DNA from 4 places in the Sorangium sp. So ce726 genome. Region 3 is predicted to be linked to each of the others. Evidence: riboswitches for the same ligand, from Rfam matches in the RefSeq annotation. Region 3 holds a riboswitch; each other region holds the start of a gene.
What was found. Region 3 has a riboswitch for cobalamin ahead of WME79_RS01360 (energy-coupling factor ABC transporter permease). Riboswitches for the same ligand answer to the same signal wherever they lie in the genome.
Positions count from the first base shown of each region.

Region 1: it holds a riboswitch for cobalamin, as region 3 does, so the genes downstream of both, WME79_RS21840 (ribonucleoside-diphosphate reductase subunit alpha) here and WME79_RS01360 (energy-coupling factor ABC transporter permease) in region 3, are expected to answer to the same signal.
Region 2: it holds a riboswitch for cobalamin, as region 3 does, so the genes downstream of both, WME79_RS04820 (TonB-dependent receptor) here and WME79_RS01360 (energy-coupling factor ABC transporter permease) in region 3, are expected to answer to the same signal.
Region 4: it holds a riboswitch for cobalamin, as region 3 does, so the genes downstream of both, WME79_RS21855 (TonB-dependent receptor domain-containing protein) here and WME79_RS01360 (energy-coupling factor ABC transporter permease) in region 3, are expected to answer to the same signal.

Region 1 covers NZ_CP150349.1:5,839,768-5,847,367, forward strand. Annotated here, with positions in the region: gene WME79_RS21825 (helix-turn-helix domain-containing protein) at 1-2,005, opposite strand, end outside; gene WME79_RS21830 (prolyl hydroxylase family protein) at 2,128-2,703, shown strand; gene WME79_RS21835 (NAD-dependent protein deacetylase) at 2,737-3,603, opposite strand; cobalamin riboswitch at 3,742-3,949, shown strand; gene WME79_RS21840 (ribonucleoside-diphosphate reductase subunit alpha) at 4,280-6,709, shown strand; gene WME79_RS21845 (ribonucleotide-diphosphate reductase subunit beta) at 6,769-7,600, shown strand, end outside.
Region 2 covers NZ_CP150349.1:1,295,914-1,303,513, forward strand. Annotated here, with positions in the region: gene WME79_RS04805 (LysR family transcriptional regulator) at 1-909, shown strand, start outside; gene WME79_RS04810 (hypothetical protein) at 897-1,391, opposite strand; gene typA (translational GTPase TypA) at 1,459-3,345, opposite strand; cobalamin riboswitch at 3,508-3,715, shown strand; gene WME79_RS04820 (TonB-dependent receptor) at 3,954-6,155, shown strand; gene WME79_RS04825 (hypothetical protein) at 6,169-6,663, opposite strand; gene WME79_RS04830 (hybrid sensor histidine kinase/response regulator) at 7,119-7,600, shown strand, end outside.
Region 3 covers NZ_CP150349.1:350,529-358,128, reverse strand. Annotated here, with positions in the region: gene WME79_RS01375 (3-hydroxyacyl-CoA dehydrogenase family protein) at 1-349, shown strand, start outside; gene WME79_RS01370 (enoyl-CoA hydratase/isomerase family protein) at 941-1,768, shown strand; gene WME79_RS01365 (hypothetical protein) at 2,480-2,608, shown strand; cobalamin riboswitch at 2,916-3,123, shown strand; gene WME79_RS01360 (energy-coupling factor ABC transporter permease) at 3,222-3,935, shown strand; gene WME79_RS01355 (hypothetical protein) at 3,959-4,270, shown strand; gene WME79_RS01350 (CbiQ family ECF transporter T component) at 4,260-5,009, shown strand; gene WME79_RS01345 (energy-coupling factor ABC transporter ATP-binding protein) at 5,006-5,833, shown strand; gene WME79_RS01340 (CbiX/SirB N-terminal domain-containing protein) at 5,809-6,996, shown strand; gene WME79_RS01335 (DUF3209 family protein) at 7,020-7,394, shown strand; gene WME79_RS01330 (WD40 repeat domain-containing protein) at 7,421-7,600, shown strand, end outside.
Region 4 covers NZ_CP150349.1:5,847,659-5,855,258, reverse strand. Annotated here, with positions in the region: gene WME79_RS21870 (isochorismatase family protein) at 1-371, opposite strand, end outside; gene WME79_RS21865 ((2,3-dihydroxybenzoyl)adenylate synthase) at 467-2,137, opposite strand; gene dhbC (isochorismate synthase DhbC) at 2,134-3,393, opposite strand; cobalamin riboswitch at 4,043-4,269, shown strand; gene WME79_RS21855 (TonB-dependent receptor domain-containing protein) at 4,477-6,510, shown strand; gene WME79_RS21850 (hypothetical protein) at 6,504-7,600, shown strand, end outside.

The DNA of each region.
Region 1 (7,600 bases), 5.5 Mb from region 3:
GGCCGGTCGCGATCGGGGCCGGATCGGCGAGCGCGCCGGCGATCTCGTTGTGCGCCTCGTAGCAGGCGCACGCGAACGCGAGATCCCCGAGTGCACCGGCGTAGAGCCCCGCGTCGTACGCGAGCGATGCCCTCGCGCGCGCGGGCAGCGAGGCCGGCATGCCGCGGGGGTCGTCGCCGCCGGCGAACGCGCGCAGGATGCGTGCGCCGCGGGACATGTCGCCGAGCTTGAGCCCGAGGTGCGCGAAGCCGCCGAGGGCGAGCGCGTAGATCTCGTACGCCTCGCCCGCCCGCCCGGCGCCGAGCAGCTCGGTGAGGATGGCCTCGTACGCGTCGACCGCCCCGCGTTCCCGCGGCGCCCGGCGCGGCGCCTCGTCGAGGCGCGGCTGCGCCGTCGCGCTCCCCGCGGCGTGGACGCGCTCCGGCGGCACGCCGAGCAGCGACTTGAAGTGCTGCCGCACGAAGGGGTGCGTCGAGTAGCAGCGCTCGCCCGGGCGCGCCGCGAACACGAGCCCCAGCCGCTCGATCCGGGCGAGCCCGCGCGCGAGCTCCGCGGCGCCCCACCCCGCCATGGCGCCGGCGATCTCGCCGCCGGCCCGGATCAGCTGAAGCAGCGCCGCCTCGCCCGCGCCGCCGGGGAATACCGAGAGGCGCGCGAGCAGGTCCCGCTCGCCCGGCGGCAGCGCGCGCGCGTAGGCCGACAGCACCGAGCTCAGGCGGCGGGCGAGGACGTCGTCCTGCTCGGCCTCGGCGAGGTGCGCCGCTTGCGCCGCGGAGAGCCGCCCCGCGTCGCCGCCGAGGAACGCGCCCACGTAGGAGCCGAGAACGGCGACCGAGAGCGCGTGGCCGCCCGTCGTCTCGAACAGCGCGCCGAGGGCGCTGTCGTCGCCGCGGATGCCCCAGCGGCGCAGGAGCGACGCCGAATCGCCCTCGCAGAGCGGCTCTGGCCGGATCGTCGCGAGCCCGCCCTCGGCCCAGGCGGACAGATCCGCGAGCTCGAAGCGCGACGTGACGAGCGCCCGCGCGCCGCCGAGCCCGGACGCGATCGCGCAGAGCAGCCGCCGGAGGAGCGCGTCGTGGAGCTCGCCGTGCGCGCGCCCTGCGCCCCCCTCGGCCTGCACGGTCTCGATCCCGTCGAGAACGAGCAGGTGCGGCGGCCCTTGCCCCAGCGCCTCTTTCAGCCGCGCGAGCTGCGCTCCGGGCGCTGCCGGCGGCCGCGGCGCCGCCAGGCCCGAGGCGCCCGCGCCCGGCGCGAAGTAGGCCACGGCCTGGTCGAGGAACGCCTCGGTCCTGGGGTCGTCGTAGAAGCTCCAGACGAGCACCCCGCCAGGCCGCGGGGCGTCGCCGAGCCCCTGGAGGAAGCGCTCGGCGATCGCGGTCTTGCCCGCCCCGCCGACGCCGAGGAGCGCGATCACCCGCGGGGACGGCGGCAATACGTCGGCCCATACGGCGAGCCGATCGAGGATCTCTGCGCGCCCGACGAAGTGCCGCGCTCGCTGGAGCGTGTGCGCGTGCAGCGGGCGCCACGCCGGGGCGGCTCCCTGCGACGGCGCGGGCGCGCCGGCCGGCGCCTTCTCCCCTGCCTCCTCGTCGAGCGCCCTCCCCACCCCGGCGGGCGCCTCCCCCGCCCCCGCAAGCGCCTTCCCCACCCCGTCGGGCGCCTCCGCGGCCTGGCTCGCTGCACCCGCGTCCTCTGCGGCGGGATCCGCCGCCGGCGCGGCCTCGGCCTCGGCCTCGACGACAAGCAGCTCCGCCTCGGCGAGGCCGAGCTCGGCGCCGAGCCGCTCGATGATCCGCCGCCGGGACGGGCTCCGGACCGAGAAGCCGAGCCGCGGATCGTTGACGGCGCCCGACTCGTAGCGGCGGTAGGTCCGCACGTCGACGCCGATCGACGCGGCGACCTGCTCCTGCGTCAGGTCGAGATCGAGCCGCGCCCGCTGGAGGAGCGTGTGGTTGAAGCGGACCGCGGGCTCCGCGCTGCGGCCCGCCCTGGAGACCCGTGCCATCGGTGCGAGCGCTCGATCATCGGCGATGCGGCGCTCTCCTGTCCACCGCGCTGCCCGGTCCTGCCCGGTCCTGCCCGGGTCCGCCCTTCCGGATCCGGTCCGCCCGGACCCACGCTTCACGCATGAGCACCCTGCACGCCGAACGAACCGCCCAGTGCACCGACTACACCGACGATCTCCGCATCTTCACGGTGACGAACGTCCTGTCGCCCGACGAGTGCGAGGGCTTCATCGCGCTCGCCGAGGCGCGAGGCTTCGAGCAGGCGCCGATCGGGGGCGGCGAGGTGATCAACCTCGAGGTGCGCAACAACGGCCGCGTCATGCTCGACGATCCGGAGCTCGCTGCGAGCCTCTGGGAGCGGCTCGCGCCGTGGATGCCGCCGAGCTTCGGCCTCCACCGCGCCGTCGGGCTGAACGAGCGTTTCCGCTACTATCGTTACACCGAGGGCGAATATTTCAACTGGCACGGCGATGGATCGTTCGTGCGATCCGACGGCGAGCGGAGCCTCTTCACCGCGATGATCTACCTGAACGACGACTTCGAGGGCGGCACGACCGATTTCTGGGGCGGTCGGAGCATCGCCCCGCGGCGCGGAATGGCGCTCCTGTTCGAGCATCGCCGGCTCCACCGCGGCGCGGCCGTGACACGGGGGAGCAAGTACGTCCTCCGCAGCGATGTGATGTACCGGCGCGGGTGATCCAGCGCCGCGCGTGCGCCGGCGCTCGGCGCCTCACCCGGGCGCCGCGGCGGCGCCGACGCCGAGCGCCTCGGCGAGGCGCGGCAGCACCTCGCCGGCCCGGGCCTCGATCTTCAGCGCGCCGAGCTCCTCGCCGCGCGCGGAGCCGAGGTTGATCATGGCGATCGGGATGCCTCGCTGCGCTGCGCGCAGCACGAAGCGGTAGCCCGAGAAGACCGCCAGCGAGGAGCCGACGACGAGGAGCGCGTCCGCCGCGTCCACGAGCGCGAACGCCGCGTCGACGATCGGCCTGGCCACGTTCTCGCCGAAGAAGACGACGCGCGGCTTGAGCGGCCCCTCGCAGCGGAGGCACGGCGGCGCCCGGAAGCCCGCCACGTGCTCGGCGGGCAGGTCGGCGTCGCCGTCGGGGGCGAGGTCGGCCGCGAGGCGCAGCCAGCCGGGGTTCTGCGTGAGGAGCCGCTCCTGGAGGGCGGCGCGCCGCTCCATCGCGCCGCACGCGAGGCACGCGACCTCGGAGAGCGTGCCGTGCAGCTCGATGACGCGGCGGCTGCCCGCGGCCTGGTGGAGGCCGTCGACGTTCTGCGTGATGAGGCCCTGGAGCTGCCCCGCCTGCTCGAGCCGCGCGAGGGCGCGGTGGGCGGGGTTGGGCTCGGCCCTGGAGAACCGCTCCCAGCCGATCACGGCGCGCGCCCAGTAGCGCTGCCGGATCTCGGCCGAGCGGGAGAACTCCCGCCCCTGGATCGGGTTCCGCGCGCGGCGCCGCGTCTCGGGCCCTCGATAATCCGGGATGCCGGACTCGGTGCTGCACCCCGCGCCCGTCAGCGCCACGATCCGCTTGCCGCGCAGGAGCGCGACGAGGTCGTCGAGCGGATCGGCCGGACGCGCTTCGCTGGGCAGCATACGACCGCGTTGTGGCCCGTCGCCGCGCGCACCGCCAGCGTCGACCGCGCCACCATGCGACCGAGCATGCAACCCAGCATGCAACCGGGCAAAGGAGCTCCCCCACAACATCTCGCTTGACCGGCTCACTGCACCACCATATGTAGTGGCCATGTTGGTGCCTCGGGCTTCGGCCCGGGGCTCAAAAGGGAACCCGGTGTGAATCCGGGGCTGCCCCGCAGCGGTAAGCGAGAACGATCTCCACAACGCGCACTGGCCCTCGGGCTGGGAAGCGGTGGACCGTAGGAACCCGGCGAGAGCCGGAGCGCTCGTGAGCCCGAAGACCTGCCAACATCCTGCGCAGGGGAGACATCCAGCGCCGGTTTGACCTGGAAGCCTCGAGGGAGGCGGGTAGGTCCGAGCTGGCGCAGACTCTCGCGCTTGTCCCGGTTCCGACCCCCTCCCGCGTTGTCTTCCTTTCGCCCGCGGGGGCGAGCGGTCGGTCCGAGGGCTCCTCCAAAGAGCCTGGCGCACCCGTGCGCATCGGCTGGCTTCTTCGCTCTCGCGGCATCGACGCGAGCGGTCCGGGACCGCTCGGAACGAGCACGACGAGGAGGATGCCATGCTGAACGAACCGTTGGTGAAGAGCAACGGCGCGGCGCCGTTGCGCGCGCTCCACGCACCCCACGCGCCCGCCATGACGAGCGCCGGCGCGGAGGAGACGCTCCCGCACACGACGATGCGGGTGAAGAAGAGGAACGGGTCGAGCGAGCCTGTGGACGTCAACAAGATCGTCCGGGCGGTGAGCCGCTCTTGCGCAGCCCTGTCCGACGTCGACGCGCTCCGCGTCGCGACCAAGACCATCAGCGGCCTCTACGACGGCGCGACGACGCGCGAGCTCGATCAGCTCTCCATCCAGACGGCTGCGTCGCTCATCGCCGATGAGCCCCAGTATGCGAAGCTCGCAGCGCGCCTGCTCGCGACCTATATCGACAAGGAAGTCCGCAATCAGGAGATCCACGCCTTCTCGCAGTGCATCGCCGTGGGGCGGCGGCTGGGCCTCATCAACGATCGACTGCACGGCTTCGTGGCGCAGAACGCCCGCAAGCTGAACGACGCCATCGAGCCGGGGCGGGACCATGAGCTCGAGTACTTCGGCCTGCGGACGCTCTACGACCGCTACCTGCTCAAGCACCCCGAGACGCGCCTCGTCATCGAGACGCCGCAGCAGTTCTTCCTGCGCATCGCGTGCGCGCTGTCCGAGACGGCGGCGCAGGCCATCGAGCTCTACCGGCTCTTCTCGTCGCTCGATTACCTGCCGAGCTCACCGACGATGTTCAACTCCGGGACGAGCCACGAGCAGCTCTCGAGCTGCTTTCTGCTCGACTCGCCGGAGGATCACCTCGAGACGATCTACCAGCGCTACACCGACGTCGCGATGCTCTCGAAGTTCTCGGGCGGCATCGGGCTCGCCTACCACCGGGTGCGGTCGCGCGGCTCGCTCATCGAGAGCACCAACGGGCACTCCAGCGGGATCGTGCCGTGGCTCAAGACGCTCGACGCGTCCGTCGCGGCCGTGAACCAGGGCGGAAAGCGCAAGGGCGCCTGCTGCGTCTACCTCGAGCCGTGGCACGCCGACGTCGAGGAGTTCCTCTCGCTGCGCGACAACACGGGCGACGAGGCCGCGCGCACGCACAACCTGAACCTCGCGAGCTGGGTCCCGGACCTCTTCATGAAGCGGGTCGAGGCCGACGGCGAATGGAGCCTGTTCGACCCGAAGGACGTGCGCGATCTGCCCGATCTCTACGGTGAGGAGTTCGAGCGTCGCTACGTCGAGGCCGAGCGGGCGGGCCTCGCCAGGAAGACGATGAAGGCCCGCGAGCTCTACGCGCGGATGATGCGCACGCTCGCGCAGACCGGCAACGGCTGGATGACGTTCAAGGACAAGTCGAACCGCGCCTGCAACCAGACGGCGCTGCCGGGCCGGATCGTCCACCTCTCGAACCTCTGCACCGAGATCCTGGAGGTGACCTCGAACGAGGAGTCGGCCGTCTGCAACCTGGGCTCGATCAACCTCGCTCGCCACACGGCCACACTGGCGGACGGCGCGATCGCGTTCGACTTCGAGAAGCTCGCGCGCACGGTGCGGACCGCGGTCCGCCAGCTCGACCGCGTCATCGACCTCAACTACTACCCCATCCCCTCGACGAGGCGATCGAACCTCCGCTGGCGGCCTGTCGGGCTCGGGCTCATGGGCCTGCAGGACGTCTTCTTCCAGATGCGCCTGCCCTTCGACGCGCCGGCTGCGCGGGAGCTCTCCAGGCGGATCTCGGAGGAGGTGTATTACCACGCGCTCTCGACGTCCGCGGACCTCGCGGCGGAGAAGGGGCGACACCCGGCGTTCGACGAGACGCGCGCCGCGCGCGGAGAGCTCCAGTTCGACGCGTGGGGCGCCGTCCCGGAGGACACGGCGCGCTGGGAGGCGCTCCGCGCGCGCGTCCAGGCCGAGGGGCTCAGGAACTCGCTGCTCGTCGCCATCGCGCCGACGGCCACCATCGCGTCGATCGCGGGCTGCTACGAGTGCATCGAGCCGCAGGTGTCCAACCTCTTCAAGCGCGAGACGCTCTCGGGGGACTTCCTGCAGATGAACCGCTACCTGGTCGCGGAGCTCAAGCGGCTCGGCGCCTGGAACGACGCGGCGCGCGCCCGGCTCAAGCTCGCGGAGGGCTCGGTCCAGGGCATGGACGAGCTGCCGGAGGAGCTCCGCGCCGTGTACCGGACGGCGTGGGAGATCCCGATGCGCTCGCTGATCGACATGGCCGCGGATCGAGGCGCCTTCATCGATCAGAGCCAGTCGCTGAACCTCTTCATCGAGAACCCCACCATCGGCCAGCTCTCGAGCATGTACTTCCACGCATGGAAGAAGGGGCTCAAGACGACCTATTACCTGCGATCGCGCCCCGCGACGCGCATCGCCAAGGCGACCGTGGAGGCGCCCGACCGCACGACCGAGGGCGGCCCCGCGCCGCGCCGCGAGGGCGGCTTGGGGCAGGCGCCGCCGGAGAAGGCGGCCGCGGACGTGGCGTGTGCGCTCGAGAACCCCGCAGCGTGCGAGGCCTGCCAGTGAGCCGCGTCAGCCGCCCCGCGCGCCTCCTGGATCCGGGCCAGTGCCTCACGCTGCGCCCGATGGCCTATCCGGCCTTCTTCGAGATGTACCGCGCCGCCATCAAGAACACGTGGACCGTGGAGGAGGTCGATTTCTCCACGGACGTGGCCGACCTGCGGAGGATGACCGACGCGGAGCGGCACCTCGTGCAGCGCCTCGTCGCGTTCTTCGCCACGGGAGACTCCATCGTGGCGAACAACCTCGTCCTCAACCTGTACAGGCACATCAACGCCCCGGAGGCGCGGATGTACCTGTCACGGCAGCTCTACGAAGAGGCGCTTCACGTCCAGTTCTATCTGACGCTCCTCGACACGTACATCCCCGATCCCGAGGACCGTCACCGCGCCTTCGCGGCCGTCGAGAACATCCCCTCGATCCGCCAGAAGGCCGATTTCTGCATGCGGTGGCTCGATTCCGTCGAGTCGCTCGGCCGGCTGGACTCGCGCGCCGAGCGGCGGCGGTTCCTCCTGAACCTCATCTGCTTCGCCGCGTGCGTCGAGGGGCTCTTCTTCTTCGGCGCGTTCGCGTACGTGTATTTCCTGCGCTCGCGCGGCCTGCTCCACGGGCTCGCCGCGGGGACGAGCTGGGTCTTCCGCGACGAGAGCGCCCACATGCGCTTCGCCTTCGAGGTCGTGAGCACGGCGCGGCGCGAGGAGCCCGAGCTCTTCGACGCCGGCCTCTCGCGGTCGATCGTCGACATGATGGATGAGGCAATCGCCTGCGAGGCCCGGTTCGCCGAGGATCTCCTCGGCGCCGGCGTGGCGGGCATGTCGGCGCGCGACGTGCGCAGCTACCTCGAGTTCTGCGCCGACCAGCGGCTCGCCACGCTCGGCATGCCGAAGCGCTACGGGG
Region 2 (7,600 bases), 950 kb from region 3:
CTCGCCGTCGCGCGGCACGGCAACCTCTCCGCCGCCGCGCGCGTCCTGAAGGTCACCCAGCCGACCGTGGGGCGGCGCGTCGCGGCGTTCGAGCGGCGCCTCGGGGCGAGGCTCTTCCAGCGCTCACCGTCGGGGTTCGCGCTGTCGGCCGCGGGCGAGAGCGTGCTCGGCCACGCCGAGCGCATGGAGCAGGACGCGCTCGCCGCCGAGCGCGCCGCCGCCGGACGCGACGCTGGCCTGAGAGGCCACCTCCGTATCACCGCGTCCGAGTGGCTCGCCACGCGCGTCCTCGGGCCGATGCTCGTCCCGTTCCTCGCGCGCCATCCCGCCATCTCCGTCGATCTCGTCGCGGACGCGCGGTGGCTGAGCCTGCCGCGGCGGGAAGCGGACATCGCCCTGCGCCCCGCCGCGTTCGAGCACCACGAGGTCTTCCAGCGCGAGGTCGCGCGGATCGGGTTCGGCCTCTATGCATCGGAGGCCTACCTCGCCGAGCACGGCCCGCCGGACTTCGACCGGCAGTGCGCGGGCCACTCCCTCGTCACCATGAACGACGATCCTCCGGCGATCGCCGACCTGTCATGGGTGCGCGCCGTCGCCGCGAAGGCCCGCGTCGCCGCACGCACCAACGGCCGTGAGCCCCAGGCGACGATGGGGGCCGCCGGCGTCGGGCTCGTCTGCCTGCCGCGCTACCTGGGCGACGCGACCGCCGGCCTCTGCCTGCTCTCGCCGCCCTCGCCGCCGCCAGGGCGCAAGCTGTGGCTCGGGGTGCACCGCGATACGCGCGGGGTGCCGCGCGTGAAGGCGCTCGTCACGTTCGTCGTCGACGCCCTCGGGCCGCTCCGGAGCGCCCTCGATCCCGGCGCGCGGCCGCGCGCGTCAGGCCACGAGCGCCCCCGCTACCGGCCCTGATCGCGCTGGCACGCCCTGAGCGCCTCGAACGGCGCATCGCACGTCGGGGGCAGGAAATCGGTCGTGCACTCCGAAACGCGCCCGCTCAGGCAATCGAAGAGCGACGCGATCGACGGCGCGAGGAACGCGCAGGGGATCTGGTCCGCGGAGGCGACGGTCTCGCCCGCGCAGTCGAAGAAAGGAGCGGTCAGCGCGTTGCAAGGGCGCTGCTCGGAGAGCAGGTCGGCGCATTGCTCGCGACACCGGAGCTCCGGACACGTGACGCCGTCGAAGAGCGAGCAGAAGAAATCGCACGAGGCCTTCTGCTCTTCGATCGAGGGCCCGCCGGAGCTCGCCGACTGCGAGCCCACGGCCGCGCCAGCGCCCCCGGCGCCATCGGAGCTCCCGGGGAGCCCGTCGACGACGACCGCCCCGCCGCAAGCGCCCGCCCCCGAGAGCGCGACGAGCGAAGCCAGGAAAGCGAAGAGCTGCGTCGTTCTCATCAGGGCATCCTATCGCGCGGCAGGCACGGCAGGGGCGCGCGTCGGACGTTCCGCGCGCCCCCGCCGCTCACTCCACCGCCTGCGATTGCTCGATCGCGTCCTCGCGGCGCTCCCGGCGGTTGCACGCGAGCACCTTCTTGCGGACGCGCACCGCGTCGGGCGTGACCTCGACGAGCTCGTCGCCGTCGATCCACTCCATCGCCGTCTCGATCGTGAGCAGCCGCGGGCTGGCCAGGAGGACGTTCTCGTCCTTGCCGTGGTTGCGCACGTTCGACAGCTTCTTCTCCTTGATCGCGTTGACGTCGGTGTCGTTCGGCCGGTTGTGCTCGCCGATGATCATCCCCTCGTAAACCTCGACGCCGGGGACGATGAAGAACATCCCGCGCGGCTGCAGGTGGTGCAGCGCGTACGGGGTCGCCACGCCGGCGCGATCGGCGACGATGGCGCCGGTCGGGCGGCGTATCATCGGGCCGCCCCAGGGCGCCCAGCCGTCGAACATCGTGTTGAGCAGGCCCGTCCCGCGCGTCGCCGTCAGGAAGTCGCCGCGGAAGCCGATGAGCCCGCGCGACGGGACCCGGAACTCGAGGCGGGCGCGGCCGAAGCCGGGGTTCGTCATCTTCACCATCCGGCCGCGCCGGGTGCTGAGGCGCTCGGTCACGATGCCGACGTAGGTGTCCGGCACGTCAATGACCACGAGCTCGAGCGGCTCCATCACCTCGCCGTCGATCTCGCGCGTCACCACCTCGGGGTTCGAGAGCTGCATCTCGTACCCCTCGCGCCGCATCGTCTCCACGAGGATCGCGAGCTGGAGCTCGCCGCGGCCGAGCACCACGAACGTGTCGGGCACCTCGGTCGGCTCCACCCGGATCGCGAGGTTCTTCATCGCCTCGCGCTCGAGCCGCTCCTTCAGGTGACGGCTCGTCAGGAACTTCGACTGCTTGCACTTGCCGGCGAAGGTCGACGTGTTGACGCCGATCTTCATCTTGATCGTCGGCTCCTCGACCACGATGCGCGGCAGGGCCTCGGGGTGCGCGGGATCCGTGATCGTGTCGCCGATCGTGACCGAGTCGAGCCCCGCGATGGCGACCACCTCGCCTGCGACGGCGCTCTCGACCGGGACCCGCTTCAGCCCCTCGTAGACGTAGAGCATCTTCACGTAGCCGCGGGACTGGCCGTCCTCGGTGAGGAGCGCGACGTCGGCGCCCGACCGGGCGGTGCCGCGGACCACGCGGCCGACCGCGAGCCGGCCCACGTAGTCGTCGTGGGTCGTGTTGCAGACGATGACCTGGAGCGGCGCGTCGGGGTCGCCGGAGGGGCCGGGGACCCGCTCGAGGATGGTCTCGAAGAGCGGCTCGAGGTCCTTCGCCTCGTGCTCGAGCTCTCGCTTCGCCTGGCCGAGCTTCGCCACGGCGTAGAGCGTCGAGAAGTCCATCTGCGCGTCGCTCGCCTCGAGGTCGCAGAAGAGGTCGAACGCCTCGGAGAGCACCTCGTGTGCGCGCGCGTCGCTCCGGTCGATCTTGTTGATGACCACGATGATCGGGAAGCCGCGCTGGAGGCACTTCGAGAGCACGAAGCGCGTCTGCGGCAGCGGGCCCTCGGCGGCGTCGACGAGGAGGAGCGCCCCGTCGGCCATCATGAGCGTGCGCTCGACCTCGCCGCCGAAGTCGGAGTGGCCGGGCGTGTCGACGATGTTGATCTTGACCCCGCGGTACCGGATGCTGGTGTTCTTCGCGAGGATGGTGATGCCGCGCTCCCGCTCGAGGTCGTTCGAGTCCATGACGCGCTCGGCCACGACCTCGTTCTCTCGGAAGGCGCCCGACTGGCGCAGCATGTGATCGACGAGGGTCGTCTTCCCGTGGTCGACGTGGGCGACGATGGCGATATTGCGGAGATCATTACGGGGCATATACGGCGGCGGCCGTGTAGCACGCGACCCACGGAGGAGCGAGCCCATCCTCGCTAGAGCCCGAACGTTCGGCCTGCACGGCAGCCGCCCGGCGAGGCGCTTGGGGCGCTTGGATGGAGAGCGCGAGGCGCGCGCGTGGCGCGGATGAGCCCGGGCGCGCCGAGCGGGCGAGGGGAGCGCTAGCGATTGACAGCCGAAGGCGCACGGCCATAGGGTGCGCGCCGTGCTGGTGCCCGGGCGCTCGCCTGGGCCGAAGAGGGAACCCGGTGAAATTCCGGGGCTGCCCCGCAGCGGTAAGCGAGAACGACCTCCACCCCATGCACTGGCCCGCCGAGGGCTGGGAAGCGGTGGACAGTAGGGAGCCGGCCAGGCCGGAGCGCTCGCGAGCCCGAAGACCTGCCAGCGCCCGGCGGCGGGAGACATCCGGCGCCGGTTCGACCTGGGAGCCTCGAGGGAGGCGGTGAGGTCCGAGCCGGTGCAGCTCTGCCTCTGCCACGTCCCGGATACCGAACCGCCCCCCGCGTCGCCTTCCGGTCGCCCGTGGGGGCGAGAGGTCGGTCCAGCGCACCGTGCGATGGCCAGCCATTTCGTCCTCGCGGAGCTCGACGCGAGCGGCCCGACGCCGCTCCGCGCGATTGCGGCGAAGGAGGACACGAATGCTGCGCGAGACGGTCACGACGAGCCACGGGCACCGCCATCCATTTCATCTGCTCGCCGCGTTATCCATGGTGCTGGCCGCCGCGCGGCCCGCGCGCGCCGAGGGCGACACCCCCGAGGCGCCCGCTGCCCCGCCGGAGGCCGCCGCTGCAGCGCCCACCGGTGAGGGCGCGCCCGCGGGCGACGCCGCGATCGAGGTCACGATCCAGGCGGAGAAGCCGGGCAGCGAGGCCGCGTCGCGCGTCTCCGTCGGACGCCGGGAGCTCGAGCTCAGGCCGAGGCTCCGGCCGGGCGACATCCTCGAGTCGGTCCCCGGGCTCTTCGCCGTGCAGCACGCGGGCGGCGGCAAGGCGAACCAGTACTTCCTCCGCGGGTTCGACGCGGACCATGGGACCGACGTCGCCTTCTTCGTCGACGGCGTGCCCGTCAACATGGTCAGCCACGGCCACGGGCACGGCTTCACCGATCTCTACTTCATGATCCCGGAGCTCGTGACAGGGCTCGACGGCTACAAGGGGCCTTATTACGCGAGCATCGGCGACTTCGGTACGGCGGGCGCCGTCAACCTGCGCTTCGCCGAGAAGCTCGAGGAGAGCTACGCGCAGGTCAGCCTGGGGCAGTACGGTATCCAGCGCGGCCTCGTCATCGCCTCGCCGGATCTCGGCGACGCGTGGCGCGCGGTGGCCGCGGCGGAGATCTACCGGAACGACGGGCCGTTCCTGAGCCCGGAGCGGCTCAAGCGCTTCAACGTGTACCTGCGGGCCACGCACGATCTCGGCAACACCGGGAAGGTCCAGATGACATGGATGTCGTACGGATCGACCTGGCACGGCTCCGGCCAGATCCCCGCGCGCGCCGTGTGCGGCGAGGGCGAGCAGGGCGGCCTGAACCCGCCGCCCTCGGCATTCGGACAGCCGTGCATCGACCATTTCGGCGCCGTGGATCCGACCGAGGGCGGGGCGACCGAGCGCCATATGGCGTCCGTCGCTTACTCGACCGCGTGGCGGGACGCCGATCTGAGCGCGCTGGCCTACCTCGTCCGTTACCGCTTCACGCTGTACTCGAACTTCACGTTCTTCAGCGAGGACCCCGTCCACGGCGATCAGATCGAGCAGAACGACGACCGCACCGTCGGGGGCGCCGATCTCCGGTTCCGCAGGCAATACGAGTTCGGCGGGGCGAGGTTCACGACCTCGCTCGGCGCGCAGATCCGCGCGGACGCGATCGACAAGTCCCTCCACCACGACGAGGCGCGCGAGCGGATCGAGGAGAAGAGCAGGACCCACGTCGACGAGAGCCAGATCGGCGTCTACGTCGAGCAGGACGCCCGGCTCCGGCGCTGGCTCCGCGTCGTGCTCGGGGCGCGCGGGCAGTGGATCGACGTCAACGTGGACGACCCAGGCGAGGACCTCGAGGCGGCAGGGAACAGGTCGAGCGGCGCCCGGGGACAGATGCAGCTGCTCCCGAAGCTCACGGCGATCGTGTCGCCCGCCGAGGGGGTCGATCTCTTCGCCCACTTCGGTCGGGGCTTCCACTCGAACGACGCGCAGGGCGCGGTGCTGGGCGAGGGGGCGGCGACGCTGATCACGCCCGCGATTGGCTACGAGGTCGGCGTGCGGGTCGCGCCCTTGCGCGGCCTGTCCCTGAGCGGGGCCGCTTTCCTGCTCGACCTGGACTCGGAGCTGGTCTGGAGCGGCGACGCGGGCGAGACCGAGGCGTCGGGGCAGACGCGGCGCTACGGGATCGAGATCGGCGGGCGCTACCGGCTCAGGAGCTGGCTCTTCGCGGACGTGGACGCGACCTTGACCCGCGCGCGCTTCCGCGAGAACGCCGGCAACGCGAGCGCGGTCGCCCTCGCGCCGACCCAGACGCTGACCGCGGGCGTCGGCGTCCGCCCGACGTTCGGCGCGTTCACGCCGTTCGCGGCGCTGCGGGTCAAGGCGATCGGCGCGCGGCCCGCGACCGAGGACGAGTCGCTCACCGCCGAGGGGTTCACGGTCGTCGACGCCAACGCCGGGCTGCGGTGGAAGAACGTCGAGGTGGCCGTGGACATCCAGAACCTCTTCGACACGACGTGGCGCGAGGTCCAGTTCGCGAGCGAGTCGCGGCTGCGGTACGAGCCGGCCGCGGTCACCGGGATCCACTACTCGCCGGGTTGGCCGTTCACGGCGATCGGGCGGGCGACGCTGTACTGGGAGTAGGCGCGGCGCCGGCTCATGTCCGGCGGAGGTCCTCGCGCAGGGCGTCGAGCGACGCCCGGAACGCGGCTTCGCTCACCGCGTCGCCCGACGCCGCGGTCAGGAGCTCTGCGAACATCTGCCAGGCTTCCCGGATGTCACATACCCTGTGCGGATAACGCTGGCGGGCAATGAGCGTGAGCCCTGTCACGACGCTGCGAACCATCGCCGCCTGGAACCCCGAGCCCTCGAAGACGACCGCTGAACACCTGATGGTTGCGCTCGCCTCCGCGAGGAAACTCGCGATCGCCCTGCGCGCGGGCGCCGGCGGCAACGACGCCCCGCTCTCGACGAGGGTGAGCAGCCCTATGCCGCGCGGGTGCTTCTTCGCGAACTCCGCGCACGCGTCCCTCAGGTGGCGCGCGCCGTCCTCGGTCGTCTCGCGGCGCCAGATGACACAGAAGATCTGGTGCCAGGAAGCCAGGACGTAGTCCGGTTGTCTGGTGACCAGGTGCCAGGGGTCAGGATGCATGATCGTGCTCGTTCTGGAGCGGTCGCGGCGGGGATGCTCGCGGCGGCCTCAGCGTACACCGGCCAGGATACACCGGCGTTTCTTCGCCCGCGACACGCACGCACACCAACTCGAGCGTGAGCCACCGGGCGTCGGCAACGGATCGGCGCCGCGCGCTCCCGGAGCTGATTGGCAAGATCAACCCGGTGCCCTCGAGGTCGGGTGGCTCGCACTGGACACGTTCGATGGCTCCACAATCGATGAGTCCGTCTTTGCACTCTCGAACCGCTCCAGCGGGTAGCGGCTGCCCTGCGCGGCCGCCAGCGGGCGCCCTCGAGGCCGGCTCATAGGGCCATTGCTGTGCTCGTCACTCGCCGCTGCCGGCCGCCACGATGACGGCTCGCGGACGCGGAGAGCAGGACAGGAAGGGAGAGCATGGCATGGCGAACGTGTAACCATGCTGTAGGCTGTGCCGCATGGATCCGACGGGGCTCGGCGCCGATCTGCAATTCCGCATGCTGGTCGAAGGCGTGAAGGACTACGCCATCTTCATGCTGGACACCGAGGGGCGCGTGATCACGTGGAACGCCGGCGCCGAGCAGATCAAAGGATACTCCGCGCAAGAGGTGATCGGCTCGCACTTCTCGCGCTTCTATCCGGCCGAGGCGATCGAGCGGAGCTGGCCACAGACAGAGCTCGCCGAAGCGCGGCGCGTAGGCCGCTTCGAGGACGAAGGCTGGCGCGTGCGCAAGGACGGCTCGATGTTCTGGGCGAACGTCATCATCACGGCCCTCTACGGCCCCGACGGTGAGCTGCGCGGCTTCGCCAAGATCACGCGCGATCTGACCGAGCGCAAGCGCCAGGAAGAGTCGCTGCGGCAGAGCGAGGAGCGCTTCCGCATGCTGGTCGAAGGCGTGAAGGATTACGCCATCTTCATGCTCGACCCCGAGGGCCGGGT
Region 3 (7,600 bases):
GATCACCTCGAAGGACCAGCCCGGGTTCATCGTGAACCGGATGCTGATCCCGTTCCTCAACGAGGCGTGCTTCGCGCTCCAGGAGGGGCTGTCCACGCCGGAGGACATCGACGCAGGGGCGCGGCTCGGGCTGAACCACCCGATGGGGCCGCTCGAGCTGGCGGACCTGATCGGGCTCGATACGGTGCTGTCGATCGCGGAGGTGCTGCACCGGGAGTTCGGGGACTCGAAGTACCGGGCGGCCACGTTGCTCCGGAACCTGGTGGCGGCGGGGTGGTACGGGAAGAAGAGCGGGCGGGGGTTCTACGTGTACGACGAGAAGGGGCAGAAGAGCGGGCGGGCGGTGTAGGCGGCTGCTGCGGAGCCAGGGAGGGAGGGGGCGCCGCGCGGGGGGCCGGCGGGGTAGGGCCCCTCCCACGAACTCGCGCCTTTTGGGGGGCTATGGCCGGCTGAACGGCGGGGCCGGTCCGGGAGGGCGTCGCAGGGAGCGGGCCGGCGCTCGGGTTCGTGGGGCCCTACCCCGCCGGCCCCCCGCGCGGCACCCCCTCCCTCCCTGGCTCTCTCCAGGGGGGATCCAGGGGGGATGATGACGGGGAGCGACGACGGTAGCCGCGCGAGGCGAATACGGGTGTGCGGCTCGGAGGACGGGCGGTCTGCTCGACTCACTACGATCGCACGCGGGCTCGCGACAGGGGCGTCACGTCGCGCGCACCCGCACTCAATCGATGAGTTCGGATCGTCGAGCGACGGGCCGTGTCCCGGAACAGACGCGTGACATCCTCTGGAAATCGCTCGCTTGGAAATCGCTCGCTTGGAAATCGCTCGCTCGTCGGCTCGGCAACGGCCTCGACACAGCGGGATCGGGCGGACACGGAATGACGCCTTCCATGGCCCACGGCAGGCGCTTCCCCCCGGCGCGGGGCGCTGCTAACCACGCTCCATGACCGCTCAAGAACAGCAGCCGGGGGCCCCTGCTCGCGGTACGCTCCAGTTCGTCGCCGTCGAGCGCGCGGATCACGTCGCCACCGTGACCATCCAGCGGCCCGACAAACTCAACGCCCTGAACCCCGCCGTCCTCGGCGAGCTCACCACGGCCTTCCGCGATCTCCTCGCGCCCGCCGACGGCAACGAGGTCCGCGCGGCGGTGCTGACCGGCGCCGGCAAGGCGTTCGTCGCCGGCGCCGATATCGCGGAGATGGCGGCCATGAACAGCATCGCCGCGAAGCGGTTCGCCGACGCAGGCCACCGGCTCGCCGAGCTCATCGAGACTGCCCCCTTCCCCGTGATCGCCGCCGTCAACGGCTTCGCGCTGGGCGGCGGCTGCGAGCTCGCCCTCGCCTGCGACTTCATCTACGCCGCCGAAGGCGCCAAACTCGGCCAGCCCGAGGTGAACCTGGGCGTCATCCCAGGGTTCGGCGGGACCCAGCGGCTGCTGCGACGGGTCGGGCCCGGACGCGCGCGCGAGCTCGTCTATTCAGGAGACATGATCACCGCCCAGCAGGCGCTGTCGATCGGGCTCGTCAACGCCGTCTTCCCGGCGACCGAGCTCCTCGCGCGCGCCCGCGAGACCGCCCTCAAGATCGCCTCGCGCGGGCCGCTCGCCGTCGCCGCCGCCAAGCGCGTCCTCCTGCGCGGCGAGAGCCTCGACCTCGCCGCCGCCAACGAGCTGGAAGCCCAGGCCTTCGCCGCGCTCTTCGGCAGCGATGATCAACAGCTTGGAATGAAAGCGTTCCTGGCGAAATCGCAGGCCACGTTCACCGGGAAGTGAGAGCTCCGAAGGCGCGAACCGCGCTCGACGGCAAAAAAATACCGCGCATCACGCTGGAGGGGGGCCCAGAATGACCGCGGCAGGGACACCGCGCCGGAGTCTTGAACGTCCGTCACGGTGCTAAGAAACAAGACCGCATGCGCTCCGGGCTGGGGGGTCCGCGCCGGTGCGCATGCGGTAGTCAGATTGTGGCATCCGCAAGCGCGTTGTCGATAACAAAGTGCAACGCCTGCACGCCGAGCGAGCAGAGCGCTCAAGGCGCGAAGACGGCCAGGCGGGCGCGCGACCCACAACCACCAGCTCTGCGGGAATTCACGTTCGAGCCGGGCATACCCCTCCACCGAAGACAGCGCTCAGCGCAGCGTTCGTCTCGCATTCCGAGACGAGCGAACACGAAATCCCCCATCTCTTCAATAAGAGATGCCACGAGGCAACGGGCCGTACACCGGACACCTGCTCCCGAGTAAAGAGCCAGGACGAACAAAGCACACTGCGGAAAGAACGCGCCGGCGCCTTGTATTCAAGCGCACGAGAGACCCCATGCGGGCGCAGCCCGCGACAGGCGCTGGACCCTCGCGGCGATAAAGTAAACAGATTTTATCTAAGGCGGACATAATTCAAGACGTGTGCTCGACGACTCTTCGCATGATGCGTCTGGGTCAATTTCTCGGCCATCGCATCACAGGGCCTCGATCGCTCGCCGGCGCGTCCATGTCTGCTCGATGGGGCGCCGACGGGCGCGCGGCGCGCCTCGGCAGTGATGGCCTCGTGCGCCTCGGCAGCGCCCCCGAGGGCGGGGTGCCCACCTGCGCGGGCATCACCGCCGCACCGACGCTGTAGACGAGGGCGCTCGCGGCGGGCCGCGGCGAGCCGGACCGCGCAAGGCGGAAGCTCGCGCCCCCGGGTCGACGCACCCGGGTTCGCCCGGTCCGCGCCCTCAGGTGGGCGCGCCCGGCTCCCGCGATCGCGTCGCCAAGACGCGCAGGCCGACGCGCAAGGCAGCGCGCGCGAGGCGGAGCTGGCCCGCGCTCGACGGGAAGCTCGTCTGACATGCCGTGCCGCATGCAGCGCCCGCTGAGCACCTCCTCGGCGATCGGGGCGCGACGTCCTTGACGCCGGGCGCGAAACGGGATTACCGAGCACCGGCCTGACAATCCATTCCTCGGGTGCCCTCCGGGGCATAACAGGGAAGCCGGTGCAAAACCGGCGCGGTCCCGCCACCGTGAGTGGGGAGCTGCCTCCGAAGACCACTGGGCCTCCTTGGAAAAGGCCTGGGAAGGTGGACGCAGCGCAGGGAGCTCGATCAGCTCCCTGAACCCATGAGCCGGGAGACCTACCCGAGCCCCCCACGAGGTGCAGCTTGCGCACGTCTTCGTGGCGTTCGGGTGCGGACTTCACCCGGAGCGCCGAAATCGGTCTTCACGGCCGCGCTGTGTCGATCGCCGCCGTGTCTATAGGGACGCTCCTCTCGCCCCGGCCCGCGGCCGCGATGCACCTCGCGGAAGGCGTCCTGCCGCTCGGCTGGTGCGCCGTCTGGAACGCGCTCGCCCTGCCCTTCGTCGCGATCGCCCTCCACCTGCTCCGGCGCCGCACCCAGCAGGACACCTTCTACAAGCCGTTCGTCGGCCTCATCGCCGCCGCCGTCTTCGCGATCTCGTGCATGCCCGTGCCGGTGCCGACCGCCGGGACCTGCTCCCACCCGTGCGGCACAGGGCTCGCGGCGGTGCTCATCGGCCCCTGGATGACCGTCCTCGTCACCGTGGTGGCGCTCCTTATCCAGGCCCTCTTCCTCGCGCACGGCGGCCTCACCACGCTCGGCGCCGACGTCGCGTCGATGGGCATCGCGGGCGCCTTCACCGGATATTTCGCCTTCCATCTCGCGCGGCGCTGCGGCGCGAACCTGTGGGTCGCGGGGTTCCTGGCGGGCGTGACGTCGGACTGGGCAACCTACGCCACCACGGCGCTCGCGCTGGCGCTCGGGCTCTCGGGCGAGGGGTCGGTGACGTCCATGTTCACGGGTGTCGCCCTCGCCTTCGTCCCCACCCAGCTGCCGCTCGGCCTTCTCGAGGGCGTCATGACGGCGGGGGCGCTCGCCTTCCTGCGCGCCCGGCGGCCCGACATCCTGGACCGGCTCCAGGTCGTCCGGCTCGCCCCGAGGGCGTCGTGATGCGGCGGCTCGGACAGCGCCCGATGTCCGCGCTGCTCGCGCGGCGCGCGCGCGCGGCGCTCCAGCTCGCCGCTTCCCTCTGGCTCGCCGCCTGCGGCAACGCGTCCTGGGACGGCGTCGACGAGGCCGTGGTCCGCCGCGTCGCCGAGGACGCAGGGCGCCACGACACGGGGCCGCTGTTCGCGGGCCTCGAGGGCGACCTCCTGCTCTTCGCGTTCCTCTGGGCGGGGCTCCTCGCCGGCTTCGCCCTCGGCTATTTCTCGCGCGTGCTCTTCGTCGAGCGCGCCGGCGCGCCCGCGGGCAAGGCCGGCGGCGAAGGCCTCCGTGCGGACTGATTCCCCCGCGCGGCTCCGCGACGTGGACGCCCGGCTCCGCCTCGGGGCCGCCGTGGCGGCGTGCTGCGTCGCCGCGGGCGCGCGCTCGTCCGTCACCCCGGCCGCGCTGCTCCTCCTCGCGTGCGCGGCCCTCCGCCTCCAGGGCACGCCGGCGCGCGCCGTCCTCCGCGCCGCCGCGCCCGCGGCGTGGATCGGCGTGGTCGCGGCGGCGCTCGCGCTCGCGCTCACGCCGGGGGCGCCGCTCTTCCCCGGCGCGCCGTTCCCGGTCGACGCGATCACGGCCGAGGGGGCCCGCCGCGCCGTGGCCATCGGCGCGCGCGTCCTCGCGGCGGCCGCGGTGCTCCGCTGGCTCGCCGGCGCCGCCGCGCCCGCCGAGATCGAGGCGGCGCTCGCCGGGCTCGGCGTCCCCGCGGCCCTGGTCGAGCTGCTCGCGCTGACGCGGCGCTTCGCCGGCGTGCTCCAGCGCGCGGCCGACAGCGCGTGGAGCGCCGCCGCGCTCCGCGGCGGGTTCACCCGCCCCGGCGCCGCCGCGCGCTCGGCCGGCGCCGTCGCGGGCGTCGTGGCGCTCCGGACGCTGGAGCGCTCCGAGAGCGCCGCGCTCGCGATGCAGCTCCGCGGCTACCACGGGAAGCTCCCCGTCGCTGACCGAAGGACGAGCGCGCCCGCCGCGAACCTCGCGTTCGCCGCCGCCGCCCTCGCGGCCCTCGGGCTCAGCGTCGCCGCGGGAGAGGCCGGATGATCGCGATCGCGCTGCGCGCCCCCCGGCTCGGCTACCGGCACAGCGAGCCCGTGCTGCGCGACGTGCACCTCGACGTCGCCGAGGGCGAGTCCGTGGCGGTGCTCGGCGGCAACGGCGCCGGCAAGACAGCGCTGCTCCGGACGCTCGTCGGCCTCCTCCCGGCGCCCGGCGGCGGCGTCGAGATCGCCGGCCGCCGCGTGGGCTCGCCCTCGGACGCCGTCGCCGCGGGCGCCGCGCTCGTGCTCCAGGACCCGGACGACCAGCTGCTCGGCGCGACGCTCCTCGACGACGTCCTGTTCGGCCCGAGGAACCTCGGCCTGCCCGCGCCCGAGGCGCGGCGCCGCGCCGAGGAGGCGCTCGCCGCCGTGCAGATCGCGCACCTCGCCGATCGAGCCATCGAGGCGCTGAGCTTCGGCGAGCGCAAGCGCGCGTGCATCGCCGGGATGCTGGCGATGCGGCCGCGGGTGCTGCTGCTCGACGAGCCGACCGCGGGGCTCGACCCGGAGGGCGAGCTCGCCCTGTGCCAGACGCTGCGCGCGCTCTCCGAGCAGCAGGGGACCACGCTGGTCACCGCGACACACGCGGTGGATCTCGTGCCGCTCTTCGCCACGCGCGCGGTCCTGCTGGGCGACGGTCACGTCCTCGCGGACGGGCCGCCGCGCGAGGTGTTCGCGCGGGGAGAGCTCCTCGCGCGGGCGCGGGTGCGGCGGCCGTGGGTCGCCGAGCTCTGGACCCGGATGACCCCCGTGCCGCCGCGGGGCGGCGCGGGCCTACCGCTCACCCTGGAGGAGGCGCTCGCGTGCATGACGACGGTCTCCTGCTGATCGGCCACGGCAGCCGCGACGCCGCGTCGAACGCCGAGTTCGAGGCGATCGTGGCCGATTACGCCGCGGCGCGGCCCGGGATCGCCGTGCAGCACGGCTACATCGAGCTCGCGACGCCGCACCTCGCCGACGCGCTCGCGGCGCTCGCGGCGCGGGCGTCGCGGGTGGCTGTCGTGCCGCTCTTCCTGTTCGCGGCGGGGCACGTGAAGAACGACATCCCGCTCGCGCTCGATCGGGCGCGGGCCGCGCACCCGGGCGTGCGCTTCTCGGCGGCGCGGCCGCTCGGCGTGCACCCGGCGCTCGCGGAGCTCGCGTTCGAGCGCGCCGCGACCGCGCTGCCGGCCGACCCGGCGGCGCGGGCCCGATCGGCGCTCGTCGTCGTGGGGCGCGGGTCGAGCGACCCCGACGCGAACGGCGACTTCTGCAAGACGGCGCGCCTCATCGGCGAGGGCCGCGGGCTCCAGCTCGTCGAGCCGACCTTCATCGGCATCACCCGGCCCTCGGTCGAGGAGACGCTGGAGCGGGTCGCGCGGCACCGGCCGGAGCGCGTCGTGGTGGTCCCCTACTTCCTCTTCGCCGGGCGGCTCATGACGAAGCTCGCCGAGCAGGTCGACCGCTTCTCGTCGACGTACCCGTGGATCCGGGCGTCGCTCGCGCCGCACCTCGGCCGGTCGAGCGCGCTCGAGGGCCTGATCGACGAGCGCGCGCGCCAGGCGTTCGCCGGCGAGGCGCCGCTCCCCTGCGACACGTGCATGTACCGCACCGCGCTGCCGGGGCTCGCCCGGGAGGTCGGCGGGCTCAAGGCGATGCTCTACAGCGTGCGCCACACGCTCACGCACACGCAGGCGTCGAACCACCCGCACGCCCACCGCTCGCTGCGCAAGCACGTGCTCGTCTGCGGCAACGCCGACTGCGTCGACCGCGGCAGCCTGGCGCTGCTCGAGTCGGTGCGCCGCCTCGTGAAGCAGGCCGGCCAGCAGCAGCAGATCCGCGTGACGAGGACGTCGTGCATGGGGCGCTGCGGCGAGGGGCCGACGGTCGCCGTCTACCCCGACGGGGTCTGGTACCGCGGCGTCCGCGAGGAGGACGCGAAGGACCTCGTCGAGGAGCACCTGCTCGGCGACCGGCTGGTGGCCCGGCTCGTCGACGACATCATGCAATGAAGGATGGATAGGAGAGAACCGATATGGCCTGTCACGAGATCGCCGCGCTCCGCCTTGGGCTCATGAACATCCTGGGGATCGACGATCCGGGCGAGCGCGCGCACGAGCTCGCCGAGCTCGGCGCCGCGGCCGCCGAGCCCGGGCCGGTCTCGGCGATGCTGCGCGCCGGCGACCTGAAGAACCTCTCCCGCCTCTTCGAGGGGTCGCTCGTGGAGCTCCAGGAGAAGGTCGCGAAGACCCCTCCAGGGGACGCCAAGCTGCCTTACCTGCGCTCGCTCCTCATCCTCACGAAGCAGGTCGAGCTCGATCTGCGCGCCCAGGTCGACGGGCTCGGCCGGCTCTACCGGGAGCTCGAGGAGATGCACGACTTCGTGCACGAGATCTACCCGGCCGAGTGAAGCGCGCGCCGTCCACCTGAGGGCTCATGTGGCGAACTCTCGCAAGGTACGAGCGCGTCGATCGCATCGGGGCGGCCCACGGCCGCCTCGTCGCCCGCGTCGACGGCGCCGTGCTCCTGATCATCGATCTCGATGACGGACGCGCGCTCAGGCGCGAGCGCGGCACGCGCTGGGCTATCGGGCCGAGCGGCATCGCGATCGCCCAC
Region 4 (7,600 bases), 5.5 Mb from region 3:
CACTTGGTGAGCACGGTGTCGGCGCTTCCCGGCGCGAGCTCGCGCACGATCTCGTGTTTGTCGGGCTGCTGCGTCAGCCCGGGTCCCCAGAGATCCGTCAGCAAGCCGCGCTGGGCCCTCGTCTGCTCGGCGGGCTGCTTCGTGTAGACGACCGGGATCCCGCTCGCCGTGCACCGCTCCCGGAGCAGGCGGGCACTTTCGATCAGCTCGACCATCGGCGACGCGCTCGCGTCGTAGAAGCCGAGGAAATATTCCTGCATATCGTGGATCAAGAGGACGGAGCGCCCCGGGTCCGGCCGCCATGACACCCGGCTCTCCGGGAGCTCCTCGGCTCGTGGCATGCGATAGGTCTGGATGCGGGGGATGGCCATGGTCGTTCCTCTCTTCTCTCTCTTCTGGTCGCAGCGCTCCTGTCGATGGAACGGGCCGCGGGCGTCGCTGCGCCGCCTGGGCCCGCGCTGTCCTCTCAGGCGCGCGCTCCCTGCGCGAGCCTGTCGGCGATCCACCGGCGGAGCGCCTTCTTGTCCACCTTGCCGACGCTCGTCGTCGGGAGGGCGTCGAGCCACTCGATGCGATCGGGCACCTTGTACTGGGCGACGCCGCGCTCGCGCAGGAAGGCGCTGATCTCCCTCGCTGGCGGCGGCTGCCCGCGGGCCACGAGGAACGCGCACGATCGCTCGCCGAGGTGGGAGTCCGGCATGGCGACGAGCGCCGCGTCGCGCACCGCCGGGTGCGCGAGGACGTGGTTCTCGACCTCCTCGGCCGCGATCTTCTCGCCGCCGCGGTTGATCTGATCCTTGGCGCGGCCCTCCACGACGAGGTTGCCCTCCGGGGTCCGCCGCACGAGATCGCCCGTGCGGTAGAAGCCGTCGCGCGTGAACGCCTTCTCGTTGTGCGCGTCGGCCCTGTAATAGCCGCGGATCGTGTAGGGCCCTCGCGTGAGCAGGTGACCGACCTGCCCGGGCTCGACGTCGCGGTCGTCGTCGTCCACGACCCGGACCTCGTCGTGGGGCGAGATGGGCCGGCCCTGCGTCTCGATCGCGACGGCGTTGGGGTCGTCGAGGCGGGTGTAGTTGACGAGCCCCTCCGCCATCCCGAACACCTGCTGCACCTTGCAGCCCAGGGTCGGCCCCACGCGGCGCGCGACCTCCGCGGGGAGCCTGGCGCCGCCCACCTGGAGCACCTTCAAGCTCGACAGGTCGTTCCGCGCCGTCCGGGCCGACTCCACCCAGACCGAGGCGAGCGGCGGCACGAGCGCGGTCAGCGTGACCCGCTCCCGCTCGATCCACGGGAACGCCTCGTCCGGGCTGGGGCGGCGGCAGAGCACCACGCGGCCGCCGGCGTGGAGCACGCCCAGGCTCCCGGGTGAGCTGAGCGTGAAGTTGTGCGCGACGGGGAGGACGGCGAGGTACACGCTGCCCTCGTCGAGCCCGCAGATCTCCGCGCTGGCCCGCACGCTGTAGAGGTAGTCGTCGTGCGTTCGCGGGATGAGCTTCGGTACGCCGGTGCTCCCGCCGGACAGCTGGAAGAAGGCGACGTCCCCCGCGGCGGGCTCCGGGAGCTCGACGGGCTCCCGATCCAGGCTGGAGAGCGCTGTGTGCTCGCCCGGCTCGCCGGCCACGAGCACGTGCCGCAAGGTCCTGACGTCGCGCCGGAGCTGGCTCGCCAGCTCGCGGTAGTCGAACCCGCCGTCCCGGTCGGCGATGACGTAGGCGACCGCCTCGGTGTGCTCGCAGAAATACGCGATCTCGGCGCGCCGGTGCGCGGGCAGGGCCAGCACGGGGAGCGCCCCGAGCCGGAACAGCGCGAAGCACACCTCGAAGAACTCCGCGATGTTCGGGAGCTGGACCACGACGCGATCCCCCGGCAGGAGCCCGAGGTGCAGGAGGCCCGCGGCGAGGCGATCGGCGCGCCGATCGAGCTCACCGTAGCTCAGCCGGCGATCGCCGCTGACGAGCGCGATCCGATCCGGGTGCCGCGCGGCCCGCTCGCGGAGCAGGCGCCCGAAGGTCTCGCCGCGCCAGTAGCCGGCGCGCCGGTAGAGATCGGCCATCTCGGCCGGCCACGGAGTCCAGCCGTCGAGCGCCTGCGGTTGCGCCTGCGCGGGCGCCTGCCGGCTTTCCTCCGGAGCGCTCATGCCCGCTCCGGCGCCTGGTTGAGGCCGAGCGCGTTCAGCATCGTCCCGAGCTTGGCGGTGGTCTCGGCGAGCTCGTGCTCGCCGTTCGATCCGATGACGATCCCGGCCCCGGCATAGAGGCGGAGCGCCCGGCCGGCGACGTCGGCGCAGCGGATGACGACCGCCCACTCGCCGTCGCCGCTGGCGTCGGACCAGCCCACGAGCCCCGTGAAGAACCCGCGGTCGAACCGCTCGATCGCCTCGATGGCGTCGCGGGCGCGGTCCGTGGGGTATCCGCACACCGCGGGGGTCGGGTGCAGCGCGGTGGCCAGCTTCATCGAGGAGATCGAGAGATCGCGCAGCTCCCCCGTGAGCCGGCTCGACAGGTGCCACAGCGTCGGGGTCTGCGTGAGCGAAGGCTCGTCGGGGACGCTCAGGCGCCGGCAGAACGGCCGGAGCGCGGCGGCGACGGCGTCGACGACGATCGCGTGCTCGTGCCGGTCTTTCTCGGACGCGAGCAGGGCGATCGCCCGCCGGCGGTCCTCGTCGGGGTCCGGGCTGCGGACCGCGGAGCCGGCGAGCGGATTGGCGATCACCCGGAGCCCGGAGCGGGACAGGAGCAGCTCCGGGCTCGCGCCGATGAGCGTCCGCGCGCGCGAGGTCGGGACGCCGCGCTCGGAGCTGGAGAGCCCCGCGGTCGGATCCGAGAGGTTGGCGGCGAAGGTGTAGCCGTTCCGGTTCTGCTGCGAGAGGCGCTGGAGGACGAGGCGGAGATCGACCGGCTCTCGCACGACCATCTCCAGCATCCTGGAGAGGACCACCTTGCTCAGCGCCTCGGACCGCATCAGGCCCACCGCCGTCTCGACGCCGCGCACGTAGTCGCGGGGCTCGGGGACCTGGCGCAGCTCCTGGATGGTGATCGGCAGGTGCGATCTCGGCGCCTCCGACGTGTGGTTGAGCGGGCCAGCGCTCTGGATCGCCCTCGGCACGATGAGGTGCGCGGGCGACGTGCTGTTGAACGGCACCGCGCCGACCACCATGGGGAGCCCCTGGCCGGCTCTCGACGCCGCCGCGAGCACCCTTGTGACGCGGTCCGCGAGGCGATCGCCCTGATCCGCGCCGTTCGGCTCGAGGATCATGTCGTGTACGCCCTGCGCGAGGAGGGTGCGTGTCGGCGACGCGAAGAAGAACGACGACTCAGGGGTGTATTGCTTCAACAGCTGCCCTGCGTTCACCGCGGGCAGCGCGACAGAGGCCGGCATCGAGATGGAACTCATCAAACACTCCTTGAAGGTGTGGAAATGGGTAGCGGCTGCGGCGGGGCGCCCGCGCCATGGCGCCGGGCCCGTCACCGCGCGACAGCGGCGCTGCTCCCGGCGCTAGCGCCCGGGCGCGGCTCGGCCCCCGCGGCCCGCGCCTTCGGCGCGAGGCGCTCCGCGGGGTCGAACTCGATGGGATGGACGCCCGGCGCGCGGTCCGATCGAGGCACGCGCCGACAGCGCGCGCCGCAGGCCCGTCGCCCGACGCTCGACAGCGCTTCCGGCTCCACGGCGCCGCTGCGCGCTACAGGAGCGCCGGCGCGCGCCCTCGGCAGCCATGGGCAGGCGCGCGGCTGCAAGGAGCCGCGCGCGCTCCGCCAGCGAAGGCGTCGAGGGGCAGAGTCGGCGCGAGCGTCGAAATGGACTCGTCACATTCAGCTCCGATGGGCGTCGAGAGCCACGTGGGCTCGGATCATCGGGCGCTGGACGTCAGGTCTCGGGCCGCTAGATTCTGATAAAGAAAATCAGTTTCAAGTAACTCATGGCACGAGCGCGCAGGACTGTCAAGGGACTCCCGATTCTGTCTCGGGTGTGCGTCGCCGGTGGGCCCGTGGACGGGGCGCTCTGGGCCTTCGCTTCAGCGTTGACATCCTGCGTGACGGGTGCGACGAGTCGCCCCGCCATCGGTGCTCGTCCGGCCATCACCTGGCGAGCTGAAAAGGGAACCCGGTGAGAATCCGGGACTGCCCCCGCAGCGGTGAACGGGAACGACCATCACCAAGAAGCACTGGGCACGCACCAGAGCAGCCTGGGAAGCGGTGATCTGTAGGAGAGCGACCGGCGACGGCCGCAGCGCCCGTGAGTCCGAAGACCTGCCGAAGGTGCGCGCGCCGGTGCGCTGGCGCGCGCTGACCTGAGCCTTCGAGGGGAAGGCGCGCAGGCTCTGGACCACCTCGCACGCGCGCGGTGCCGTAGCCCGTCACGCAGCCCCCTCGCTTCGGCTCTCAGCTCACCCGGAGCAGCGCTGGGTCAACGCGGGCAGGCGGCGCGTGAATGGTTGATTCCTCGGATTGTCGGTCGCGTCGGCGCCGCAGCGCCGGCGTGGCGTGCTGGCTCGCGCTCGCCGCCTGCGGCGCCGTGGCGGCCCTGCCGGCCGCCCGCGCCGACGATCTGCGCAGGCCGGAGGGCGAGAAGGGGGGCGAGCACGCTGCCGCTCCGCCGGAGACGGCCTCGCTGGAGGTGCACGTCGAGGGGGATCGCATGCGCGCGCCCGCGCCGCCCAGGGACAGGTCCGTCGCGGGGTCGGTGCTGACCCGCGAGCGCCTCACCGGCGCGGGGCTCGGGGCGGCGGACGTGCTTCGCACGCAGCCGGGCGTGCTCATCATCGAGTCGGGCGGCTTCGGCGGGCCGGCGACCGCGGCCCTCCGGGGAGCGACCGCCACGCAGACGCCGGTGTACCTCGCCGGCGTCCGCCTGAACGACGACGTCGTCGGGACGGCGGATCTCTCCCTCGTGCCCCTCTGGCTCATCGAGCGCATCGAGATCTACCGCGGCCATGCGCCCATCGAGGCCGACCGCCTCGGCCCTGGCGGCGCGATCTTCTTCGAGCCGCGGCGGCCTTCCCGGACGACGGCCGGCGTGGGCGCCATGGCGGGCTCGCTCGGCGCGCGGCGCGGGTGGGCGTTCGCCGGCGCCAGCGCGGGCCCGGTGAGCGCGATCGCCGGGGTGAGCGCCGAGGCCGCGACGAACCGCTACGCGTTCGTCAACGATCGCGGGACGCTCTTCAACAACACGAGCGACGACACCGTGGAGCGCCGGCAGAACGCCGACGTGCGCACGATCGACGCCTGGGCGCTCGCGCGCGTCGAGCTCGGGGGCGGCGCGATCGTCGACGTGATCGCGAACGGCACAGGCCGCGAGCAGGGCGTGCCGAGGCTCGCGCTCCTGCCGTCCCGAGAGGCGCGGAGCGAATCGCGGCGCGTGCTGACGTCCGTCGTGGCGCGGGTGCCGTTCGGCGGAGAGGCGCAGCACACGCTCGAGGCGCGCACCTCGTTCATCGAGGCGCGGTCGGAGATCCATGATCCCCTCTTCGAGCTCGCGCTGCTCACGCCGGAGCTACGCCTCGCCGGCCGCCGGCTGGAGCAGACGCTCGGGGCGACGCTCTCCTTCGCCGACCAGCTCCAGGTGCGGCCCGTGCTCTCGGTCGCGCGCGAGGGCATCTCGCGCGCGCCGGACGACGTACCGCTCGCGCGCGCGCAGCGCTCGTTCGCGCGCGGCGCCGTCAGCGCGGCGGCGCGCCTCGGCGAGGGGCTCGCGCTGCACGCCCTCGCGAGCGGGGAGTGCCACGCCACCGGGGCGGACCGGGAGCGCCCTTGCGACGTGCTCGTCCCGACCGGGCGGGTCGGCGTGGAGGCGGGGAGCGACCGGCTCCGGCTCCTCGCGACCGTGGGCCGCTACGTCCGCGTCCCGACGCTCGGCGAGGTGTACGGCGTCTCCGGCTTCGTCCACGGCAACGCGGAGCTCGAGCCGGAGTCCAGCGCCACGATCGAGGCCGGGATCCGGGCGCAGACGGGGCGCGGCGCCGTGCTGCGCGGCGCCTTCGTCGATGTGTTCGCGTTCGGGAGCGCTGTCTCCGGGCTCGTCGCGTACGAGAAATCCGGCCAGGGCTACGTGAGGCCGTACAACGTCGGCCGCGCCCGCGTCGTGGGCGCGGAGCTCCTGGCCGGGGTCGAGGTGACCCGGTTCCTCCGCGCCGAGATCGCGGCGACGCTCCTCGATCCGCGGGACACGACGCCGGGGCGGACGACGAGGAACGACATCCTCCCGTTCCGCTCGCGCCTCGTCGTCGCGCCGCGCCTTCACGCCGAGTGGAAGCGCCCGGGCGGCGCCGTGTTCTCGGGCGCGTCGGGCGAGCTCCGGGCCGTGTACCAGTCGAGCCGGTACGCCGATCCCGCCGGTCTCGGCGTGATCGCGGAGCAAGCGACACTCGACCTCGACGCGGAGGCGAGGTGGCTCGGCGGGCACCTCGCGGTGAGAGGTCGCGTCGCGGACCTGCTGGACGCGCGGCGTACGGATGTCGTCGGGTTTCCGCTCCCGGGACGGAGCGTGTTTTTCACACTGGAGTCAACATGGTGAAGATCAGTCTATTTGCGATCGCGATCTCGATTCCGCTCCTCGGGTGCAACGTGGATTCGCCGCCGCCGTCGACGGGCGGCGTCCACGGCGGCGGTGATGGGGACGCGTGTGAGAGCGGCGTCGTCATCGTGACGAGCGACTACCAGTCGACGAACATCGTTGTGTCGGAGCTCGACGGGACCACCCTGTCTCCCTCCTTCGTGTCGAGCGGCTCGGCGAAGCCGGGGCTCAGCCTCGCGCTGTCCGGCGACGTCGATGTCCCGAGGGCGGCGCCGCCGTCCGGCCGCGTGGTCCTGCTCGATCGGTTCGGCACGAACGTGATCACATGGATGGATCTCGAGACCGCCGAGGTGCTCGCGCAGCTCCCGGTCGGGCAGGGGTTCGAGTCGAACCCTCAGGACTACATCGAGGTGGACGCGGACCGCGCGCTCGTGTCGCGCTACGGGAGCAACCCGAGCCCGGGCGTTGAGCCGTTCGACGAGGGCGGCGATCTCCTGATCGTCGACACGAAGGAGTACTCCATCGCGGGGCGCATCGCCCTGCCGGAGGAGGAAGAGGGGCTCCTGCCGCGCCCGTCGGGGATGGCGCGCATCGGTGACGACGTGGTCGTATCGCTCGGCCGGCTCGCCGCGGACCTCTCGACCGCTGGCGAAGGGCGCTTCGTGGGCGTCTCGCCGGGGCAGGGCGCTGTCACATGGACGGTCGACGTGCAGGGGCTCTACGGCTGCGGGCGTCTCGCCGTGTCGCCCTCGGGAGAGCGGCTGGCGGTCGCCTGCTCGAGCCGCTTCAACACCGAAACGATGGAGTACGACCCGGCGACGAGCGACATCGTGATCTACGACGCTCGCACCTCGCCCCCGGAGGAGATCAAGCGGCTCGGCGTGGCCAGGGCGCTCGGCGCCGCGGTCCAGCCCACGCTCGCCTTCGCCTCCGAGGACGTCATCGTTGCGACGGCGTACGCGGGCAGCGCGTCGGCCGGGGACCGCGCCTTCTCCGTGAGCATCGCCACGGGCGAGGTCACGAACCTCGCCGAGGCGACCCAGTCCTACGCCTTCGGCGGCGTCCATTGCTCGCCCGGCTGCGGCGACGT